2 regions of the Ligilactobacillus animalis genome follow, and region 1 is predicted to be linked to the other one. Evidence: predicted binding sites of a transcription regulator. Region 1 holds the regulator's gene; the other holds the start of a gene.

Region 1 (8,193 bases):
AGTGATGCTTATCGGCTTGTGAGATCGGCTTTTTATTCAAGAGTCGACGTAAGATCGCATATAAAGTATCCGTGATCGGTACTCCTAAAATGATCACCGGGATGATCAACGTGATAAAAGTTGCATTCTTCAAACCATAAAGCGAGAAGACAGAGATCATAAAGCCGATAAACAGCGAACCAGTATCCCCCAAATAGATCTTAGCAGGATGAAAATTATACGGTAAAAAGCCCAATAAAGCAGCTACCAAGGTCGCCATCATGATCGAAATAAATGTCGACGTCACGTTCAAGAAGAAATATCCCGTCAGTGCACTAGTCGAAAGCGCAATGATCGCGACACCTGTAGCCAGACCATCCAAGCCATCGATCAAATTGACAGCGTTAGTGATCCCTAAGATCCAGATCAAAGTTATCGGTAAACTAAACCAGCCTAGAGAAACGACTCCAAGAAACGGTAGCGTCAAAGTCGTCATTTTGATATTAGCAATAAAATAAACTACCAATGCTGCCAGTGTGATCCCTAAAACTTTTTGGCGCGGTTTTAATTCAAAAATATCATCGATCATTCCCGTCATGATGATCAAGCTTTGCGCCAATAATAACGCAACTAATTGTTTTAAGGGATATTGATCGCGTAATAAAAAGAAATTTGTCGTATTAAATGCAACAAAAATGGCTAAGCCCCCCATAGTCGGCATCGGCACCCGATTAACTCGCCGGGCATTGGGATTATCAACTGCTCCGACTCGAAAAGATAGGCGCCGGACCAATGGAGTCAGCACTAAAGCTAGGACAAATGTTGCTAACAACGACGCAAGGATTTTGTACATATAGCGTCCTCTTTCCATCAAATTCTCAAATGTTGAGAATTCATTATCAGCTAAAAAGCCTATAATTCAAGTATCATTTTACCATAAACCAGCGAATGGGTCATTTTTTGCGTGAGAAAAATTAAAAAAGGGCCGTGAAGCAATCTCCACGACCCCGATATTCTATTTTTTCAAGTGGTAGCTATAAGTCGACACGATAATATTTTCGTGGGCTCCTAAAGCTGACCGCAAACGTAAGCTCGTTTGATTATGCAAGATATTTTGCCAAGGTTTCTTCGGTACAAACTGCGGTACCAAGACCGTCAACGAGTAATTGCGCTGTTTAGCATCCTTAGCGATCACATCGCAAAAGCGCAAAACTGGGGGCACAACCGACCGATATGAAGAATGCAGATCGACAAAGCGAACATCTGGAAACGCCATTTTGAATTCCTGTGCCGTTTCGTGTTCTTTTTTAGGATTAGTATCAAACGAAACATGCATTGCAATCACATTATCACTGATCGAACGTGCATAGTTGATCGCCCCAGTCGTTACGTGTGTGACCGAGCTAACTAGCACGATGACCGTTGAACCAGAATAATCATGCAATTGTTGTTCTTCACTTAAACGCAATTGCGCCGCTACAGTAACATAATGACTATGGATCTTGTAAAAACCAAAGAGCAGTACCGGCATAATGATCAAATATGGCCAAACATTGTCAAAGTGTAACCAGAATAAAAAGACCACTAAAGCAAAGGAGATCACTGCCCCCAATAGGTTAAAACAAGAATTTAAGATCCAATGTTTGCCCTTGTGGCGTTTCCAATGGATCAACATCCCTGCTTGTGAGAGCGTAAACGGTACGAAGACCCCGACCGCATACAATGGGATCAATAAATTAGTCTGGCCGTTGAAGATAAAGATCAATACGATCGCCCCGATCGCTAATGCAATGATCCCATTAGAATAGCCTAAACGATCGCCTTTATCCATAAACATATGAGGCATAAATTTATCCTTGGCCAAGTTATAGGCTAAGATCGGAAAGGCCGAAAAGCCAGTATTGGCAGCCACCGCCAAGATCATGGCCGTTGACAATTGCAGTAAGTAGTAGAAAATACCGTGACCAAAAACGGCACCTGCGATCTGAGAAAGCACCGTTTGTTTAGGATCAGGTAAAACACCTAGATAATAACTCAAAAAGGTGATCCCACTAAAGAAGACCGCTAAAATCAATGACATGATCGCCAAGGTATTCGCCGCATTGCGCTTTTTAGGCTCTTTAAAATTAGGAACTGCATTACTGATGGCTTCTACCCCAGTCAATGAAGATGAACCCGCTGAAAAAGCTTTTAAAAACAGCAATAACGACATCCCTGGTACCGCATCACCAATATGAGCTGCGGCTGAATATTGGATCTTACCCGTTGCGATATTAAACAAACCCAAAGCGACCATCGAAACGATCATGATCACAAAAAAGTACACTGGGATCGTCAAAAATGAAGCCGATTCACGCATCCCACGTAAATTCAACGTCATAATAAATAAGACGATCACGACCGAGATAAAAACGCTGTGTGCTTGTAAACTTGGGATCGCTGAGGTAATAGCTTCTGTCCCAGATGTAACTGAAACAGCCACAGTCAACATATAATCAACTAAAAGTGATCCACCAGCAACTAAGCCTGCGCTCGTCCCCCAGTTTTTGGTCGCAACTACATAAGCACCGCCCCCAGAAGGATAAGCATTGATGATCTGACGATACGACATCGTGATCGCAAACAATAAGAGTAACACGATCCCAGCAGCTGGTAATGCATACCAGGTCGCAGCAGCCGATAAAATAAATAATGCTGTTGTGATCTGCTCTGTCCCGTATGCCACTGATGACAACGCATCCGAGGAAAGTAAGGCCAAAGCTTTGAATTTAGTCAAAGACTGCCCACTTTCTTCAGCAGTTTTTAGCGGTTGTCCGATCAATAATCTCTTTAAATATCGATACATAAACAGAAAAACCCCTTTTAGCTAGTTAGCCATTTTGATAGCTACTGGCTGATTAGATTTTAAATTCAAAATTCCTAGGTCACTTCAAAGAGTAACAGTTGAATTTTACACCAATCTCACAAAAAAAGCACCCTAAAATTTTAGGATGCTTCAAAAAATTTTGATTTAACTTGCTTACATCATTGGCCCTTGTGGCATTTGAGTAGCTACATCATTGTTTTCTTCTGGCTTATCAGCCACAACTGCTTCAGTTGTCAACAATAACGCTGAGACAGAAGCCGCATTTTGTAGTGCTGAACGAGTTACCTTAGTTGGGTCAACGATACCAGCTTCGATCATATCGACCCATTCATCAGTAGCAGCGTTATAACCGATACCGGCTTTTTGTTCTTTAAGTTTTTCAACGATCACAGAACCTTCTTTACCAGCATTGATCGCGATTTGACGAACTGGTTCTTCAAGCGCACGTTTAACGATGTTGATACCTGTTTGTACATCGCCAGCTTCACTCAAAGCAGCGACATCATCGATCACATCGATCAAAGCTGTACCACCACCAGGAACAAAGCCTTCTTCGACCGCTGCACGTGTAGCATTCAAAGCGTCTTCGATCCGGTATTTGCGTTCTTTTAATTCAGTTTCAGTAGCAGCCCCGACTTTGATAACGGCTACCCCACCAGCTAATTTAGCCAAACGTTCTTGGAGTTTTTCTTTATCAAATTCAGAAGTCGTTTCAGCGATCTGTTTTTTGAGTTGTTCAACACGTTCAGCGATCTGTGCTTTATCGCCAGCGCCTTCGACGATCGTTGTGTTTTCTTTTGTAACTGTTACACGACCAGCTGTCCCTAATTGATCTAAGGTCGTGTCCTTCAATTGGAGACCAAGATCATCTGTGATCACAGTTGCACCAGTTAAAACAGCGATATCTTGTAACATTTCTTTACGACGATCACCAAAACCTGGAGCTTTAACAGCTACCACGTTGAATGTCCCACGGATCTTGTTCAAAACAAGTGTTGGCAAGGCTTCACCATCAACATCGTCAGCAATGATCAACAATGGACGACCTTGTTCAACGATGGATTGTAACAATGGCAAAACTTCTTGGATGTTAGAGATCTTCTTATCAGTTACCAAAATGTATGGATTTTCAAGATCTGCTTCCATCTTGTCATTGTCAGTTACCATGTATTGAGAAAGGTAACCACGATCAAATTGCATACCTTCAACAACATCTAATGAAGTATCGATCCCTTTAGATTCTTCGATCGTGATCACACCGTCGTTACCGACCTTTTCCATGGCATCAGCTATCAATTTACCAACTTCTTCATTAGCCGAAGAAATAGATGCGATCTGAGCAATATCGCTCTTAGATTCAACTTTATGTGACATCTTGTGCAAAGCATCTACTGCAGCTTTAGTAGCCAACTCGATACCACGACGGATACCTACTGGATTAGCACCAGCAGTCACATTTTTCATTCCTTCGTTAACGATCGATTGTGTCAAAACAGTAGCTGTTGTGGTACCGTCACCCGCAATATCATTAGTCTTTGAAGCTACTTCGGCTACTAGCTTAGCACCCATATTTTCAAAATGATCTTCTAATTCGATTGCCTTAGCGATCGTTACCCCATCATTTGTGATCGTTGGAGTACCGTATGATTGTTCCAAAACAACATTACGTCCCTTAGGACCGATCGTTGATTTTACAGTATCAGCTAACTTATCTACACCAGCAAGCATCTTTGCGCGTGCATCTTCTGAAAACTTGATTTCTTTTGCCATTTCTAATTCACCTCATACGAATTAAGTTCAATGTTTACTTATATATTTATTCCACAACGGCAAGAATATCTTTTTCGTGCATTACTAAATATTCTTGACCTTCAAATTCAACTTGAGCACCGGCGTACTTGTCAAAAACGACAACATCGCCGACTTTAAGTGTCATTTCTAATTTCTTGCCATCATCAAGGATACGTCCCGTACCAACAGCAACAACTTTAGCTGTTTGTGGTTTTTCTTTAGCACCGCCGGCTAAGACGATCCCACCCACAGTTTTTTCTTCTTCTTTTTCGACCTCTAAAATTACGCGATCTCCTAATGGTTTAAGCACGTTATATCCCTCCAAATTCTTTTTAGCACTCTAACAACTTGAGTGCTAATCGATTACAACTATTACTATACTAACTTTACTTTTAAATTGCAAGCATTTTATCACTCGCACCTTAAGAGTGCTAAAATATTTTTGAAATTAGTTTGAATAAATAGCGTTAAAAACATATAATCTAACTATTGAAACTTTATAGTTAGGACCTTTATCGATGAAAAAACAGTTACAGTTAAATTCACTTGTCATCTTAAGTATCTATTGTAGCACAATGACTTTGGCGCCTTTATTATGGGTGATCTTCAAAAATGCTTGGTATTATCCAGCCGTGACCGTTTTGAATCTCATCGGTTGCGGGACGCTGCTCTACTTAGCGCACGAGTTTCCTTTCAAGGATCGTTTTTTGCGCACCCCAAAAAAGCTTGCACTTCGCCAAGAAATCTATTACATTATTTTTGGTACACTAGCGCTCGTTTTGTTGCAATGGCTCAGTTCGTATATCGAGATCAAATTTCTTGGACAGCCTAGTTATTCAGCTAATACCGGTTATCTTTTGACAGTCCTTGCCAAATATCCATATTATTTAGTAAACATCGTCATCTTTGCACCGATCATGGAAGAATTTGTTTTTCGCAAAGTCTTGTTTGCTGATCTTGGCTCTGTGATCGACCCGATCGGTGCGGCACTGGCCTCGAGTCTACTCTTTAGTTTGGCTCATCAAGACGGACATTATTTGACTTATGCCGGGATCGGACTAGTGCTTTGCTTGCTATATGCTAGAACAGGCCGTTTATGCATTCCGATCTTAGCCCATAGTTTAATGAATTTGCTTATTATTTTAAGTGCTTGGTAACAAAAAAGGATGTGTGCACCACACATCCTTTTTCATAGTTATTCAAAGTATTGTAAAAAATAGATCAAAGTCTGCAATTCATTAGTCAGATCAACATTTTGGACGCGAACATCTTTAGGGACCGTGATCCGCAATGGGGTAAAGTTCAAGATCCCCTTGATCCCAGCTGCAACTAATTCATCCGTCACGGCCTGAGCTTTATCAGCTGGAACAGTCAGGATCGCGATCTCTATTTGTTGCAATTGCAGTTGCTCTTGCATATCTTCCATCGGATAAACTGGGATCCCACTTTGGATCAATCCCGTGATCTTAGGGTCAATATCAAAAGCCGCACTGATCCGCGCGTTATTGCTCTTGTGAAAGTTATAATTCAATAGGGCGTGGCCTAGATTACCCACCCCGATCAAAGCTACATTATTTAATTTATCTTGACGTAGTGTTTTTTTGAAAAATGCTTGTAAGCTGGCGATATCATAACCATAGCCACGCTTGCCTAAAGCACCAAAATATGAGAGATCACGTCGGATCGTTGCTGGATCGATCTTAACAGCTTCAGCTAATTCAGTCGAAGAGACATGCTCCTTACCAGCATCCGCTAAAATATTGAGATAGCGGTAATAGATCGGCAAACGTTTTGCCGTTGCCTTAGGAATATTTGGGGTCACCATCTAGTTTCTCCTCTCAGATTACTCAATATGATAAATTTTAGCATAACAACTGTACTAAAAAAATTAAAAAATTGTAAATTAATTCACAATATAACTAATAATTACTGTTTTAGCGCAGTTTTAATTTTTTAACTTTGTGAAACGACTAATTACTCAAGTAGGTGAAAAAATGATTTTATTACAAGCACAACAAGTCGCGCGCCATTTTGGGGCGGATGTCTTGTTTGAAAATATCGATCTTGATATTCAGGAGCACTCCCGTATCGCTTTGGTCGGAAAAAATGGTGCCGGTAAATCGACACTTTTAAAAATGATCATCGGTGAACAAGCTCCTGATGAAGGCCAGATCGTAACTAAAAAAGGCCTAACAATGGGCTATCTTGCCCAAAATACCGGGCTTGAATCTGATAAAACGATCTATGAAGAAATGCTCAGCGTCTTTGATAAATTACGCCAAACGGAACAAAATCTCCATAAATTAGAAGCTCAGATCGCTGATCCAAATGCAGATCATGCCTCAAAAGCTTATCAACAATTGCTAAGTCGCTATGATCAACTATTACATGATTTTAAAGAGCAAAACGGCTATGGTTATGAAAATGAGATCCGCTCTGTTTTACACGGTTTCCATTTTTATCCTGAAGATCATGACCGTCCGATCGCCTCACTTTCTGGAGGCCAAAAGACTCGCCTGGCCTTGGCTAAATTACTTTTGGAAAAACGCGATCTTTTGATCTTGGACGAACCGACTAACCACTTAGATATCGAAACTTTAACTTGGTTAGAAGGTTATATCCAAAATTATCAAGGCGCACTCTTGATCGTTTCGCATGACCGCTACTTTCTAGATAAGATCGTCAATGAAGTTTACGAGATCACGCACGGTAAAGCTCACTACTACAAAGGAAATTATTCCAATTATATCGTTGAACGTGAAAAAAGAGCGCAGTTAGCGTGGAAGAACTACGAAAAACAACAAACTGAGATCCATAAACTCGAAGATTTCGTCAACAAAAATCTCGTGCGGGCTTCGACAACTAAACGTGCGCAAAGTAAACGTAAACAGCTCGAAAAAATGGACCGGCTCGATCGCCCTGAAGGTCCCGAAAAAAATATGCATTTTCGCTTCAAAGCCGAGCATGAAAGTGGCAATGTCGTTTTGACCGTTAGTGACGGTGCGATCGGCTATGAAGGTCAGATCATTGCCGAACCGATCAACTTTGAACTGCGCAAACGCCAAATCTTTGCAGTCGTAGGATCAAATGGGATCGGTAAATCGACCTTGTTAAAAAGTATTCTGGGTAAACAGCCTTTCATCAAAGGAAAAGCTACGTTTGGTACCAACGTCCATCCCGGTTACTATGACCAAGAGCAACATAATCTTCACCCCCAAAAAACGGTCTTAAATGAGCTTTGGGATGATCATCCAACGACACCTGAAAAAGATATTCGTTCGATCTTAGGGAGTTTTCTTTTCAGTGGCGACGATGTCAAGAAGATGGTCCACAGTCTATCTGGGGGCGAAAAAGCACGGTTATTACTGACAAAACTTGCGATGAAACACGATAATTTCCTAATTCTAGACGAGCCGACTAACCATTTAGACATCGACAGTAAGGAAGTCTTAGAGCAAGCTATCAAAGAATTTGACGGCACGATCCTCTTAGTCTCACACGACCGTTATTTCATCAACAAAGTCGCCACTAGCGTCTTAGAGATCGCTCCAACTGGT
Region 2 (8,193 bases), 150 kb from region 1:
ATCGATCTCAAAGGTGACTTTGACGTTATCATCTGTTTGTTCAGCATTCTTAGCCAAAGCATTGGTGTAGATATCTACCCCTTGTTTGCTAAAGTGATGTTCGACCACTTTGACTAGATCTTTTTCATAGTTAGCTAAGATCATCGGACCACCTTCAAGGATCGTCACATGGGAACCTAAGTTGGCATATGCCGAAGCTAACTCACACCCGATATAACCGCCACCAACGACAACTAATTCTTTTGGAACTTCACGTAAATTGAGCGCACCCGTTGAGTCTAAGACACGACCCTTGAACTTAAAGTTAGGGATCTCGATCGGATGACTCCCGGTAGCTACGATCAAATTATTGAAACTATATGTTTGAGCATGACCTTCCTTATCGATCACACGTAAATTGTGATCATCTTTCAAGAAGGCATCGCCCCAAACAACATCGATCTGATGCTTTTTAAATAGTGATGCGACCCCACCAGTGAGCTTAGAAACAACGCTATTTTTCCACTCGATTGTTTTATTGAAATCAAGTTTAGCTGCTGTTACTTGGAGCCCCATATCTTGGGAGTGCATTGCGTATTGGTAGTGATGCGCCGCTTCGATCAAGGCCTTTGAGGGGATACAACCTACATTCAAGCAGACACCACCGATAAATTCACGTTCGATCACAGTCACCTTTTGACCTAATTCGGCTGCGTGGATCGCTGCTACATATCCACCAGGGCCCGCACCGATCACGACTGTATCTAATTCAATTGAAAAATCTCCAACTACCATCTAGCTCATCCTTCCATTAATAACAATTCTGGGTCTGCCAATAATTCTTTGAGTCTGTTGACTGCTTTTTGAGCTGTTGCACCATCGATCACACGATGATCAAAGGCCAAGGACAACTTCAAAACACGTGCGATCTGAACTTCATCATCCACTACGACAGCTTCTTTAGTGATCTTACCCATACCTAAGATCGCAACTTCAGGCCAATTGATGATCGGCGTAAAGAAACCACCGCCGACCGAACCAATATTGGTGATCGACATGCCCGTGTAATTCATATCATCACGTGATAATTTATTTTCTTTAGCTTTGGCTGTGTTTTCCGAGATCTGTTCAGCGATCCCAAATAAGCTCAACGCATCTGCATGTTTAACATTTGGTACGAATAGACCATGTTCGGTGTCTGTGGCGATACCTACGTTGATGTAGTCTTTATAAGCGATCGTTTGATTTTGCATATCGACCGAGCTGTTGAAGATCGGGAATTCCTTCATGATCACGGCTAAAGCCTTGACCATATAAGCCATAAAGGTCAATTTGACACCACGCGTTGCCGCCAATTCCTTATACTTCTTACGGTGATCCCAAAGTTTATCCACGACAACTTCATCAAAGACATGTACATGTGGGATCTGTGAAACTGAACGCACCATTGCATTAGCCGTTGCTTTTCTGATCGGTGACATCTTTTCAACTGTTTCAGGCCATTGAGCACTTGCACTAGCTGGCAATGCAACGACTGATTCTTCTGTTTTAGCCTCAGGTGCTGCGACCGGTGCATCTTGTGGTAAACTCAAAGCTTGTTCGATATCAGCTTTAGTTACTTGTCCGTGACGGCCAGTTCCCTTGATCTTAGTCAGATCAACTCCATTTTCACGGGCAAACTTGCGCACGGATGGCATCGCTAAAACTGGTAAGGAATGATCTTGAACAGATGCTGCGACCGGTGTTGCTACGCTTGTTGGCTCAGCAACCGGTTGAGCCACGGGTTGAGCTGGTTCTTCGACTTTAGCTGGTGTTTCTGTCGCACTTGCATCAACATTGCCCAAACCTTCAGCCACTTCTAGCTCGACTAAAACATCGCCCACTTCAGCTGTTTCACCTTCCGGGACCACGATCGCAGTTACTTTTCCGGCTACAGGACTAGGAATTTCTTCGACGGATTTATCATTTTCGATTTGAACTAGATCATCATCTTCTTTGATCGTATCGCCGACTTTAACGTGCCATTCACCGATCACCCCTTCAGCGATCCCTTCCCCAATATCTGGGAGTTTAAATTGATATTTACTCATAAATCTTCACCTTTCCTAGAAATTGACCGTTTCTTTTACTTTTTCAATGATATCTTGCTTGTTTGGTAACCAGATCGTTTCAGCATCGCTAAATGGATATGGTGTGTCTGGGGCATCGACCCGTGCGATCGGTGCTTCTAACGATAAAATCCCCTTTTCGGCGATCAAAGCGGCTACTTGAGAATTGATCCCAGCTTGGCGTTGTGCTTCTTGGACCAAAACAACTCGGCCAGTACGTTTGACTGACTCTAAGATCGTTTCTTCATCCAATGGTGAAACTGTACGCAGATCAACGACTTCTGCTTCGATCCCTTCTTTAGCCAATTCGTCAGCAGCCCGTAAACTTTCATGGACCATATAGCCGTAAGAGATGATCGTTACATCTTTACCTTCACGCTTGACCGCTGCTTTATCCAAGGCTACGGTGTATGCGTCATCTGGAACTTCTTGTTTGAAAGAGCGGTATAATTTCATATGCTCTAAGAATACGACCGGATCATCAGAGCGGATTGCTGCCGTCAATAGACCTTTGGCATCATATGGATCACTTGGGATAACAACTTTTAACCCCGGTGTTTGTGCCATCAGTCCTTCCAAACTATCGGAGTGCAATTCTGGCGTATGGACCCCACCACCAAATGGCGCTCTGATCGTCACGGGCATTTTACGGGTGCCACCTAAACGAAAACGTGTCCGCGCGATCTGAGCTGCGATCTCATCCATGACTTCAAAGACAAAGCCAAAGAATTGGATCTCAGGAACAGGACGAAAACCGGTCAAAGCTAAGCCAACTGCGAGACCACCGATCCCTGATTCAGCTAAGGGCGTATCAAAGACTTGATCTTCACCGACTTTTTCTTGTAAGCCATCAGTCGCACGGAAAACACCACCATTTCGACCAACATCTTCACCAAATACCAAAACATTTTTATCGCGTTTTAATTCATCTTCCAAAGCTTGTGTAATTGCTTTGATCATCGTTGTTTTAGCCATTATGCTTCCTCCTTAGCCGCAAATTTTGCAATTTGTTCCTCTAAAGTCGGTGGTGTTTCTACAAAGACATTTTGAAGATATTCACTCACCTTTTGTTTTGGCGCTTGTTCAGTCTTTTTCATCGCTTCATTGATCTGCTCATTTACTTCTTCAATGTAAGCTTCTTCTTGAGCTTCTGACCAAAGACCTTTTTCATCTAAATAAGTGCGTAATCTTACCAATGGATCTTTCTTTTCCCATTCAGCTTCTTCATCAGTGGTCCGATAACGATGCGGATCATCACCAGAAAGCGTATGTGGACCAAAACGATACGTCAAAGTCTCGATCAAGACTGGGCCATTACCTTCGACACTGTATTTACGTGCTTCGCTCATGACTAAATAGACTGCCAAAGCATCCATCCCATCAACTTGAATACCTGGGATCCCAGCAGCTAGACCTTTTTGAGCTAAGGTCGGAGCCGCAGTTTGGACCGCTCTTGGGACTGAGATCGCATAGCCGTTATTTTGCACAACAAAGATCGCCGGCGCTTGATATGCACCTGCAAAGTTGATCCCTTCGTAGAAATCACCTTGGGAAGTACCGCCATCACCAGTATACGTATATGCTACATTCTTAGCGCCCTTTTTCTTGAAACCTAGAGCTACACCAGCGGCTTGAACATATTGGGCTCCGATGATGATCTGTGGTGGTAAAGCAGCTAGATCTTCGGGATATTCATTTCCTAAGACATGCCCCCGCGACCACAAGAAAGCCTTTTCTAAAGGTAGCCCATGTAAGACTAATTGTGGAACATCACGATAAGCTGGTAATAAGAAGTCTGTCTTTTCCATCGCAAATTCAGATGCGATCTGAGAAGCTTCTTCCCCTGCTGTTGGCGCAAAGAAACCTAAGCGCCCTTGACGATTTAGCTTAGTGGAACGTTCATCTAACACACGCGACCACAACATTTGCTTGAATAATTCCACGATCTGTTCATCACTTAGATCTGGGAAAAAGTCTGGATCGATCACTTTACCATGTTCATCTAATACACGAAGCGGTTTGATCTCACTTGGAGAGATCGTCTTGAATGCTTCAAAATCAATTTTTTGTGCCATTTTAAAACTTCCTTTCTTCAAACATAAGGAATCAAATCTTATTTTCAATCTTCGTACAGCGCTTACATCGATAATTATAACGTATCGTTCACTAAAAGTTAATTTTGTGCACTCTTTAATTTGTTTCCTACTACCGAAAAAATCTTGATTTTGCGCAATATTTTGCGGATAATTTTTTCTAGCTTGTGGACAATGTTACTTTTATCACAAGCTCCTAGTTTAAAATAATGTTTTAATTTTTTAAATTAAATCAAGATATTATCAGCCTTTTCCGCCGGATCGTTTTATTTGTAACTTATAGACATTAGAACTATAATACTTCTGTAGACTATGGAAGGGAAGTTTTAGATATGACACGCCGTAATGATTCCAAGCTCGAACACCGGCTTGAAGAAAACCGTTTGAACGATGCTAGACGTCGGGAAAATGAAGAAAAAGAGAAAGAAGCTAAGGAACACCGCGAAAAGTGAGCTTTAGTCTTCTAATAAAGTCCGAATTCTGATTTCGGACTTTTTTTACATATTTAGAAAGTAGATGATCAAATGGAACTCACCGAAACTAAGCGAAAATTATTTATTTTTACTCTATTGGCAGGTACTTTTACCATGTCGATCAGCCAATCAGCCCTTTCAACCGCTTATCCTGCCTTGATGCATTTCTTTGCGGTCGATGCGGCAACGATCCAGTGGTTGACGACTGGCTTTATGCTCATGATGTGTGTCATGATGCCTGTCAGTCCATGGCTGCTCAATAATATTTCTTTTAAACATCTCTATCTTAGTGTCTTAGCCCTCTTTGGGGTCGGCACTTTAATGATAATTTTTGCCCCAACTTTCTGGCTCGCACTTTTAGGCCGCTTGTTAGAGGCGACTGCTGTCGGTATCTTATTTCCATCATTTCAAACGGTCTTGATGACGATCACGCCTAAAGACAAGCGGGGACAAACTATGGGAGCCGCCGGATTAGTCATGGGTTCAGCCTTAGCAGTTGGACCGATCATCTCTGGGATCGTCTTAAACTTTTTGCGTTGGCAAGACCTCTTTTGGTTATTTTGCTTTTTAATGCTCGTGATCTTTTTGGTCGCTTGTGTGACGATCAGTGATGTCATGGAACGCAAGCCATCCCAGTTAGATGTTTGCTCTCTATTCTATGAAGGTTTTGGCCTAGGTACCTTATTATACGCTCTTACCGCCCTTAAAGATCCACGCCAGCCGTTGCTAAATATCTTACTTTTGGTCTTAGGTCTTTGTTTATTGATCGCCTTTTGTCGCCGTCAACTAAAGCTGACCACGCCACTTTTAGAATTGCGGATCGTTAAGTACCTTGATTTTGACATTGGCTTATTATTGACCGGGCTTTCTTACGTGTCCTTGATCGTAGTCACGATCGTTTTTCCGCTCTATTATCAAAAGATCCTCGGCTTAAGTCCGTTAGCTTCGGGGCTTTCCTTGGTCTTACCTGCTGTTTTACTGAGTGTGTTGAATCCTGTGACCGGTAAACTGGCCGACAAATGGGGCTTCAAACCGGTTCTTTTAGTTGGGGTCAGCATGTTGCTCGGTGGCTGGGCTGGACTGCTCTTATGGCAAGATCACCTTGGACTCCCACTCTTGATCGCCTTTTCCATGGTGATCGAAGGAGGCAATGCCTTTGTCATGATGCCGGCGACAACGCTGGGGGCTAATTCAGTGCCTAAAAACTTGATCGCACATGCAACTGCGCTAACAACTACGATCCGCCAGCTCCTTGGTAGTCTAGGTGTCATGCTCGCGACCCTATTGTTAAGCAGTGCCGGTCAAAGTATTACCCAAAAATCAAGCTATTCCCGCGTCTTTATCTGCTTTTTACTTATCGAGGCCGTAGCGTTAGTCTTGGCGTTACGCTTAAAAGAAGTAAAAAAATAAGCTAGGAGGTACCCATGCAAGTGGGTGCTCCTAGCTTATTTGCTGTTTCAAAAAATTAAATCTCGGTACCTAAAATCCTAATAAGGATCGGCGATAATCGACTTATCGCTTAATCAAAATCTAGAATAATATTATTGGTCAAAACGTCGGTGTAACTATATGATACGCGTTCAACGGCATTTTCTTCGTGACTTAATTCTACGATAAATACAGCGGGGAAAGTTTCCCGCAGAATCCCATGACGTTTAGTAACTTTTTTGCGTCCAACGTGGGACGTTACCGTTAAACCAGCGCCAATGCAATTGTCGAGCTTGCTCTTGATTTTTACTAATGTAGTTGGCAATGCGCTTCACCTCTCTGTGTAAAATATTGTAACATAATTTTACAAAAAACGCAATTATACCACACCCGAACAAACACTTCAATATTTAAAAGTTATTTTTTGACGATTTTTTCAGCGACTAAAGCATCAGCTAAGGCGACCATTTGTGCGATCGTTAACTTTTCAGCGCGGATCCCTGGCTCGATCGCAACTTTAGCCAAAGCTGCCTGCATTTTTTCTTTGATCTCAGGGGTCTTACCATACATTCCTTGCAAGTTGTTCCAAAGGCTCTTGCGTCGATGTAAAAAGATCCCTTTGACCATTTGCTTAAAGAACTTTTCATCAACTGGTCGATAAGTTTGAACGGCTTTTTTCTCTAAGACAATGATCGCAGAATCAACTTTAGGTTGGGGAATAAAAACTGTTTTAGGCACGATAAACGCCACTTTAGCATCCATCTCGTATTGCACCGCTACACTCAAAGAACCGTAATCTTTAGTCCCAGGAACAGCTGCTAAACGATCAGCGACCTCTTTTTGCATCATCACAACGATCCGGTCAAAATCAACCGGTGCTTCCAACAAATGTAAAATGATCGGTGTTGTAATGTAATATGGTAAATTAGCCACTAACTTGATCTTGTGCTTGCCATCGAAATTTTTAGCGATCAATTCCACTAGGTCAGCTTTGAGCACATCTTGATGAACGACTGTCACGTTATCATAAGGTGCCAAAGTATCGGCTAAAACCGGGATCAAACGGTCATCGATCTCTAGTGCCATGACTTGATGGGCATTCTTAGCCAACTGTTCGGTCAAAGCGCCGATCCCGGGTCCGATCTCGATCACGTCATCTTCTGGCGTTACTTCAGCAGCTGCTACGATCTTATTTAAAATATTGATATCAGTCAAAAAGTTTTGGCCTAAACTTTTTTTAAACGTTAGCCCATAACTTTCCATGATCGCCCGCGTCCTAGTCGGTGAAGCGATCTCTGGTAATTGATTATTCATTGATTTTTCCTTCCTCTACTTGGTCTAAATATCTCAGTGCCGCAGCAAATTCTTCCGGTGTGATCTGGAAGAGATTCAACCGCTTATAGAGCTGTTTTCCATTGACATAGCCGATCCGCAAATATTCGCCCAAGATCCGGCGTCTGATCTTGGCCTTGGGTCCTGATATCAAGCCCGCTACTGCTAGATCTTCCCGACTGATCATCGGAGTCGCATCGGGCTCTTCGGTATATAGATTACGTAAAGCTTCCCGGATCGCCTCTGGATCAGCATGTTCAACGCCAAGACTGCCTTTGTGATCTGGGGCAGCAGCTTTTTTTGTCAGAAAAGCATGCTTGACCCCCGGAACAGCTTCTTGGATTATCTTACGGATCTTTTCCCCTGAAAAATCGGGGTCTGTAAAGACGATGACTCCGCGCTTGTCATGTAATTCTTCGATCTGTGCGAGTGTTTCATCACTGATCGCTGATCCCCTAGTCTCAAGGGTATCTGCATTGACGGCTAAGTTGATCCGCTTGGTATCATCTTTACCTTCAACAACGATAACTTCTTTGATCTTCATCTTATCTGTCATTTTATCTTCAACACTTTCTTTGCATTAGCAGTTGTGATCTGCGCTAGTTTTTCAGGTGCGATCTGTCTTTCTTTAGCTAAAAATTCTAAAGTATAGCGGGTCATCGCTGGTTCATTGATCTTGCCCCGAAATGGCATTGGGGTTAAATATGGGGCATCTGTTTCAACTAACATATGTTCCAATGGTGTCACCAAAGCAGCCTGTTTAACTTCCTTAGCATTGCC

What was found. Region 1 encodes Rex, which represses fermentation and respiration genes when NADH is low (regulators of the CRP and FNR family bind a similar motif). Its sites were predicted from a motif close to TTGTGAANTANTTCACAA; they were not measured.
Region 2: pdhA (pyruvate dehydrogenase (acetyl-transferring) E1 component subunit alpha) is a predicted target of Rex. The motif match lies at 4,355-4,372, and genes of this name have one in related genera.

What each region holds. Positions count from the first base shown of each region.
Region 1 covers NZ_CP047141.1:1,268,446-1,276,638, forward strand. The annotation lists gene GSR62_RS06215 (glycosyltransferase family 4 protein) at 1-832, opposite strand, end outside; gene GSR62_RS06220 (APC family permease) at 995-2,824, opposite strand; gene groL (chaperonin GroEL) at 2,999-4,615, opposite strand; gene groES (co-chaperone GroES) at 4,662-4,946, opposite strand; gene GSR62_RS06235 (CPBP family intramembrane glutamic endopeptidase) at 5,155-5,793, shown strand; gene GSR62_RS06240 (redox-sensing transcriptional repressor Rex) at 5,832-6,461, opposite strand; gene GSR62_RS06245 (ABC-F family ATP-binding cassette domain-containing protein) at 6,631-8,193, shown strand, end outside.
Region 2 covers NZ_CP047141.1:1,421,938-1,430,130, forward strand. The annotation lists gene lpdA (dihydrolipoyl dehydrogenase) at 1-774, opposite strand, end outside; gene GSR62_RS07040 (dihydrolipoamide acetyltransferase family protein) at 780-2,069, opposite strand; gene GSR62_RS07045 (alpha-ketoacid dehydrogenase subunit beta) at 2,085-3,062, opposite strand; gene pdhA (pyruvate dehydrogenase (acetyl-transferring) E1 component subunit alpha) at 3,062-4,162, opposite strand; gene GSR62_RS07055 (MFS transporter) at 4,705-6,063, shown strand; gene GSR62_RS07060 (Veg family protein) at 6,173-6,406, opposite strand; gene rsmA (16S rRNA (adenine(1518)-N(6)/adenine(1519)-N(6))-dimethyltransferase RsmA) at 6,499-7,395, opposite strand; gene rnmV (ribonuclease M5) at 7,388-7,957, opposite strand; gene GSR62_RS07075 (TatD family hydrolase) at 7,966-8,193, opposite strand, start outside.